Linked DNA regions of Azospirillum brasilense. The protein of the gene in region 2 interacts with the protein of the main gene of each other region in a pairwise test. Links are inferred from orthologs where the notes say so. Each region holds a gene or a part of one and is shown on either strand. Other genes may lie near its edges.

The links.
Region 1: the proteins of AMK58_RS02560 (region 2) and AMK58_RS15955 interact in binary tests that used the Escherichia coli proteins (3 or more experiments, as listed by UniProt). The link is inferred for Azospirillum brasilense from one-to-one orthologs.

What each region holds. Positions count from the first base shown.
Region 1 is NZ_CP012915.1:484,786-488,018, forward strand. What follows is about bases 229-3,150. They hold AMK58_RS15955 (ABC-F family ATP-binding cassette domain-containing protein), read right to left. Parts: upstream 2,677-3,150; coding sequence 781-2,676; downstream 229-780. Other genes in these bases: AMK58_RS15950 (exopolysaccharide biosynthesis protein), read right to left, coding at 229-784; ndk (nucleoside-diphosphate kinase), read left to right, coding at 2,879-3,150. Also shown: more of AMK58_RS15950, read right to left, coding at 83-228; more of ndk, read left to right, coding at 3,151-3,233. UniProt on the Escherichia coli protein: Genetic data indicate it may be involved in ribosome assembly or function.
Region 2 is NZ_CP012914.1:564,250-568,054, forward strand. The notes cover bases 289-3,782. They hold AMK58_RS02560 (2-oxoglutarate dehydrogenase E1 component), read right to left. Parts: upstream 3,414-3,782; coding sequence 489-3,413; downstream 289-488. Other genes in these bases: odhB (2-oxoglutarate dehydrogenase complex dihydrolipoyllysine-residue succinyltransferase), read right to left, coding at 289-446; sucD (succinate--CoA ligase subunit alpha), read right to left, coding at 3,563-3,782. Outside these bases: more of odhB, read right to left, coding at 1-288; more of sucD, read right to left, coding at 3,783-3,805. UniProt on the Escherichia coli protein: E1 component of the 2-oxoglutarate dehydrogenase (OGDH) complex which catalyzes the decarboxylation of 2-oxoglutarate, the first step in the conversion of 2-oxoglutarate to succinyl-CoA and CO(2).

The DNA.
Region 1 (3,233 bases), on a different replicon or contig from region 2:
CAGGGGGTCCCGAACCTAACAATCCCAGAGCGCACTTATGTCGCATCCCGGGTTCCCCCGCAACCGGCCGAAGCGGCGGGAGCTATGCCATAAACGCGGGATATGACGTGGCGGCCAGCAGGGTCTGGCCGGCGTAGGACAGGCTGCTGGCGACCAGCGCGAAGAAGACCAGGGCGGCCACGGTGAGGGCGAGGCTGACCGCGACGGCGGCCCCGTCGCGCTCGATCAGGCCAAGGGACAGCAGGACCAGGGCGAAGCCGGGCAGCCAGCCGGTCAGCGGCAGGGGCACCACGCAGGTCAGCGACAGAAGCAGCACCAGCACGCCGAACCAGCGCTCCCCGTCGATGCTGGCGAAGCGGCTGTGGCGCGGCTTCAGCATCTTCTCGATGGCGGTCAGGCGCGGCATCGCCTTGTCGATCATGCGGGCGGCGAGGGAGCGGCTGACCGAGCGGCGCAGAATCCAGCCGGGCAGGGCGGCGCCGCGCTTGCCGAAGGCCATCTGGGCGGAAAAGAGCAGGATCGGCAGGTCGAACAGGCAGGACACGCCCAGCGGCACCGGCGCGATGGTGGGCAGCGACAGGGCCAGCAGGATGGTGCCCAGCGAGCGGTCGCCCAGCGCCTGGATCAGGTCGCCCAGCGACACCCGTCCGTCCGGCAGGTTGGCGCGGAAGGCGGCCAGGACGTCGGAGGTCCGCTCCTCCCCATGGTCCTGCCGCCCACGGCGGGCGACGGTCGCGGGGAGCGAGGCGCCTCCGGTGAAGGCCACGTTGCGCGGCACGCTCATACGCCGGCCTCCGCCGCCGCCGATTCATAGGCTTCGAGATGCTCAAGCCATGCCTCCTCGGCGGCGGACAGCTTCTTGTCCACCACGCCGAGGTCGATCTGGAGCTTCTGCAGCTTGTCGCTGGGACCGCTGTAGAGGGCGGGATCGGCCAGCTTCGCCTCGATCTTGCGCTTCTCCTCGGTCAGCTTGTTGACCTGCGACTCCGCGTCGGTGGCCTTCTTCTTCAGCGGGGCGAGCGTGGCGCGGGCCTCCGCCGCGGCGCGGCGCTGGTCCTTGCGGCTGGCCCCGGCATCCGCCGTCTCGCCGCCCTTGGCGGCGGCGCGCTCGGCCCGCGCGCGGTCGAGCAGGAAGCGCCGGTAGTCGTCGAGGTCGCCGTCGTAGGGCTGCACCGTGCCGTCGGCCACCAGCAGCAGCCGGTCGGCGGTCAGCTCGATCAGGTGCGGGTCGTGGCTGATGAGGATGACGGCGCCCTCGAACCCGTTGATCGCCTCGATCAGCGCCTCGCGGCTGTCCACATCGAGGTGGTTGGTCGGCTCGTCCAGCATCAGGATGTGCGGCGTCTCGCGGCTCATCAGCGCCAGCAGCAGCCGGGCCTTCTCGCCGCCGGACAGGTCGGAGATGCGGGTTTCCGCCTTGCTCTGCTGGAAGCCGAAGCGGCCGAGATGGGCGCGCACCTTCTCCTCCGGCGCCAGCGGCATGATGCGCTGGGTCTGCTGGATGGGGGTCAGCGACAGGTCCAGCTCGTCCTGCTGATGCTGGGCGAAATAGCCGACGCGCAGCTTGGTCGGGCGCTTCACCTCGCCGGCCATCGCCTCCAGCCGCCCGGCCAGCAGCTTCACCAGCGTGGACTTGCCGTTGCCGTTGGCGCCGAGCAGGGCGATGCGGTCGTCCATGTCGATGCGCAGGTTGACGCGGCGCAGGATGGCGCGGTCGCCGTAGCCGATGGTCACCCCGTCCAGCGCGATCAGCGGCGGGGCCATCTCGTCCGGCTGGGGGAAGTTGAAGACGACCTCGGCGTCGTCCTCCATCAGCGTGATGGTCTCCAGCTTCTCCAGGGCCTTCAGGCGGCTCTGCGCCTGCCGGGCCTTGGTCGCCTTGTAGCGGAAGCGTTCGACGAAGGCCATCATGTGCTTGCGCTTGGCCTCCTGCTTGGTCGCCATGGCCTGCAGCCGCTCCATGTTGGCGCGGCGCTGCTTGAGGAACTGGTCGTAGTTGCCGGCGTAGGTCACCAGCCGGCCCTGGTCCACATGGATGGTCGTCGTGGGGACCGAGTTCAAGAGGTCGCGGTCGTGGCTGACCAGCAGGATCGTGTGGGGGTAGTTCTTGAGGTACCCCTCAAGCCAGATGGTCGCCTCCAGATCGAGGTGGTTGGTCGGCTCGTCGAGGAGCAGCAGGTCGGGCCGGGCGAACAGCACGCCGGCCAGCGCCACGCGCATCCGCCAACCGCCCGAGAAGTCGGAGCAGGGCCGAGACTGCGCGTCGGCGTCGAAGCCCAGTCCGGACAGCACCTGGGCGGCGCGCGACGGCGCCGAATGCGCCTCGATGTCGGCCAGCCGGGCGTGGATCTCGCCGATGCGCATGGGGTCGGTGGCCGTCTCGGCCTCGGCCAGCAGGGCGGTGCGCTCCGTGTCGGCGGCCAGGACGGCGTCGATCAGGGTGGTGGCGCCGCTCGGGGCCTCCTGCGCCACCATGCCGATCTTCGTGCCGGTGGGCACGCCGATGGCTCCGGCGTCCGTCTGGAGCTGGCCGGCGATGAGCTTGAGGAGGGTGGATTTTCCGGTGCCGTTGCGGCCGACCAGCGCCACGCGGTGGCCCTTCGACACGACCGCGGTGGCGCGGTCGAACAGCACACGTCCGCCGTAGCGGAACGTCAGGTCGTTGATGTGCAGCATATCGGCGCCGGTTTACCACGGGGAAACCGCAATTTGAAGCGGGACCCGCGGGGCAACCCTTCATGGCAGCCGCGCGAAGGCGGGCGAAGCGGCCTCACGAAGCGGTTGCCGTGGCCGAAAAGCGGCTATATAACCCCGCGCAATCGGCGCCCCGGCCAAACCAGCGGCGCCCATAACGCATTTCCAGCAGGAGCCCACCGCCATGGCCGTCGAACGCACCCTCTCGATCATCAAGCCCGATGCCACCCGCCGCAACCTGACCGGCAAGATCAACGCCAAGTTCGAGGACGGCGGCCTGCGCATCGTCGCGCAGAAGCGCGTCCAGCTGTCCAAGGCCCAGGCCGAGCAGTTCTACGGCGTGCATCGCGAGCGTCCGTTCTTCAACGACCTCGTCTCCTTCATGATCTCCGGCCCGGTCGTGCTCCAGGTTCTGGAAGGCGAGAACGCCATCGCCCGCAACCGCGAGATCATGGGCGCCACCAACCCGGCCAACGCCGCCGAGGGCACCATCCGCAAGGAGTTCGCCGAGTCGATCGAGGCCAACTCGGTGCACGGTT
Region 2 (3,805 bases):
TCGCCCTTGGTGATGCGCCCGTCCTTGCCCGTGCCGGCGATCTGCGCGGCGTCGAGGCCCTTCTCGGCGACCATCTTGCGGGCGGCCGGGCCGGCGTCGGCCAGGGCAGCGTTGCCCGCCGGGGCCGGAGCGGCGGCCGGGGCAGCCGCCGGTACCGGCGTGGCGGCGGCGGGAGCGGCGGCCTTGGCCGGGGCGGCCACGGCGGCGCCGGCCTCGCCCAGCACGCCCAGCAGGGCGCCGACGCCGACGTTGGCGCCGTCGGCGGCGACGATCTCCGCCAGCGTGCCGGCGGACGGGGCGTTCACCTCAAGCGTGACCTTGTCGGTCTCCAGCTCGACCAGCGCCTCGTCGGCGGCGACCGCGTCGCCGACCTTCTTCAGCCAGCGGGCAACGGTCGCCTCGGAGACGGACTCGCCCAGGGTGGGGACCTTGATTTCGGTAGCCATAAGTTCCTCTCGTACTTTCTTGTTCTACGCCTGGGCGTCGAGTCAGCGGATGACGAGCGCGTCTTCCAGAAGCTTCGCCTGCTCCTGGTTGTGACGCTTGAGCAGGCCGGTGGCCGGCGACGCGGCGGCCGGGCGGCCGGCGTAGCTGGGGCGCGAGGCCTTGTGCTCGATCGAGGTGAGGGCGCCTTCCAGACGGCGGTCGACGAAGGCCCAGTAACCCTGGTTCTCCGGCTCCTCCTGGCACCACACGACCTCGGCGTTCGGATAGCGGGCGAACTCCTCGGTCAGGGCGGAGCGGGGGAACGGGTAGAGCTGCTCCAGCCGGACCAACGCCACGTCCTTGATGCCGCGCGCGGTGCGCTCCTGCAGCAGGTCGTAATAGACCTTGCCAGTGCAGACGACGATGCGGCGGATCTGCTCGTTCGGCAGCAGGTCGGTCGCCGTCTCGCCCAGCACGCGGCGGAAGTTCGTGCCCTCGGCCAGCTCCGACAGGCTGGAGACGCACAGCTTGTGGCGCAGCAGCGACTTCGGCGTGAACAGCACCAGCGGCTTGCGGAAGGGCCGGCGCATCTGGCGGCGGAAGGCGTGGAACAGGTTCGCCGGGGTCGTCAGGTTGCAGATCTGCCAGTTGTCCTCGGCGGACATCTGGAGGAAGCGCTCCGGACGGGCCGAGGAGTGCTCCGGGCCCTGGCCCTCGTAGCCGTGCGGCAGCAGAAGCACGAGGCCGGACATGCGCAGCCACTTCGACTCGCCCGACGAGAGGAACTGGTCGATGATGGTCTGGGCGGTGTTGGCGAAGTCGCCGAACTGCGCCTCCCACAGGGTCAGGCTGTGCGGCTCGGCCAGCGAGTAGCCGTATTCGAAGCCGACCACGGCGGCCTCGGACAGCGGGCTGTCATGCACCTCGAACGGGCCCTGGTCGGGGCGCAGGTGGTTCAGCGGGATGTACTTGTTCTCGGTGTTCTGGTCGTACATCACCGCGTGGCGGTGCGAGAAGGTGCCGCGGCCCGAGTCCTGGCCCGACAAGCGGACGCCGTTGCCCTCGACCAGCAGCGTGCCGTAGGCGAGCGCTTCCGCCGTCGCCCAGTCGATGCCCTCGCCGGTCTCCAGCGACTTCTTCTTGGCTTCGAGCTGGCGGGCGATCTTCGAGTTGATCGCGAAGTCCTTCGGGTACTCGCAGAGCTTGTTGCCGACCTCGCGCAGCACGTCGATCGCCACGCCGGTGTTGCCCTTGCGCTCGTCGTCGGTCTTCGCGGCCTCCAGGCCCGACCACTTGCCTTCCAGCCAGTCGGCCTTGTTCGGCTTGAAGGAGTTGGCGGCCTCGAACTCACCCTCCAGCTTCTTCATGAAGTCCTGGATCATCTGATCGGACTCGGCCTGGGTGAGGACGTTCTCCTCGACGAGCTGCTTGCCGTACAGCTCCCGCGTGGTCGCGTGGGCGCGGATCTTCTTGTACATCAGCGGCTGGGTGAAGCCCGGCTCGTCGCCCTCGTTGTGGCCGTGGCGGCGGTAGCAGACCATGTCGATCACCACGTCCCGCTTGAACTTCTGGCGGAACTCGGCGGCGATGCGGCTGATGTGGACGACGGACTCGGGGTCGTCGCCGTTGACGTGGAAGATCGGCGCCTGAACCATCTTCGCCATGTCCGAGCAGTAGACGCCGGACCGCGAATAGGTCGGGTTCGTGGTGAAGCCGATCTGGTTGTTGATGATGAAGTGCACGGTGCCGCCGGTGCGGTAGCCGCGCAGCTCCGACAGGCCCAGCGTCTCGGCCACGATGCCCTGGCCGGCGAAGGCGGCGTCGCCGTGGATCAGCACGCCCATGACCTGCTCGCGGTCCAGGTCGTTGCGCTGCGCCTGCTTGGCGCGCACCTTGCCCAGCACGACCGGGTTCACCCATTCCAGGTGGGACGGGTTGGCGGTCAGCGACAGGTGGACGATGTTGCCGTTGAAGTCGCGGTCCGACGAGGTGCCGAGATGGTACTTCACGTCGCCCGAGCCCTGCACGTCCTGCGGGCTGGACGGGTTGCCCTGGAACTCCGAGAAGACCGCGGCGAAGGGCTTGCCCATGAAGTTGGTCAGCATGTTCAGCCGGCCGCGGTGGGCCATGCCGACGACGACCTCCTTCAGGCCGAGCTGGCCGCCGCGCTTGAGAACCTGCTCCAGCGCGGGGATCATCGACTCGCCGCCCTCAAGGCCGAAGCGCTTGGTGCCGGTGTACTTCAGCTGCAGGAACTTCTCGAAGCCCTCGGCGGCGATCAGCCGCTCGTAGATGGCGCGCTTGCCGTTCACCGTGAATTCGGTGTGGTTGCGCCCGCCCTCGATGCGCTCCTGGATCCAGGCCTTCTCTTCGGGGTCCTGGATGTGCATGAACTCGACGCCGATGTTCCCGCAGTAGGTCTTCTGCAGGATCTCCAGGATCTGGCGCAGCGACGCCGTCTCCAGGCCCAGCGAGTAGTTCAGGAAGATCGGGCGGTCCATGTCGCCCGGGCCGAAGCCGTAGGTCGCCGGGTCCAGCTCGGGGTGCGGCTCGCGCTTCTCGAGACCCAGCGGGTCGAAATGCGCGTTCATGTGGCCGCGCACGCGGTAGACGCGGATGAGCATCAGCGCGCGGATGCTGTCGAGCGTCGCGGCGCGCAGCTGCTGGTGGCTGATGCCGCCATAGACCTGCTGGGCGTGGGCGACGAGGCCGGCGTTGCCGTTGGTCGCGGCCGGGGCGCCGATGCTGTCCAGCGAGGCGGCGACGGGGTCGAGCGCGCCGTTGGCGAGCGTGCCCTCCTCAAGACTCCAGGACGGGCCGTTCAGCTCGTTCAGGACGGCGCGGGAGTCGTCGTCCAGCTCCCTGAAGAAGCCGTTCCAGCTCGAATCCACCGAGGAGGGGTCCTTCAGGAAGCGCGCGTACAACTCCGCGACATATTCGGCGTTCGAGCCGAACAGGAACGAGGTCTTCTCCAGATTAGCGGACATATGTTTGCCTCGGGCGTTTGCCCGGTTCCCTCAGAGAGTTTTTTTGCTTGTCGCGGGGCTCCGGGCGGCCCCTGGATCTCGGGAGAGAAGCCAGGGGCCGCCGGTCCTTCGGCAGTGGGCGGGAATATGGGGTCCCGCCTACCGCTTTATCAGCCCTTGAAGACCTTGAGCATGGTGGAACCCAGGCTCGCGGGGCTGTCGGCGACGGCGATGCCGACGGACTTCATGAACTCGATCTTGAAGTCCGCGGTGTCGTTGCCGCCGGAGATCACCGCGCCGGCGTGGCCCATGCGGCGGCCCGGAGGCGCGGTGCGCCCGGCGATGAAGCCGACGACCGGCTTCTTGGTCCCGGAGTCGCGGATGAACTCCGCGCCCTTGACCTCGGCGTCGCC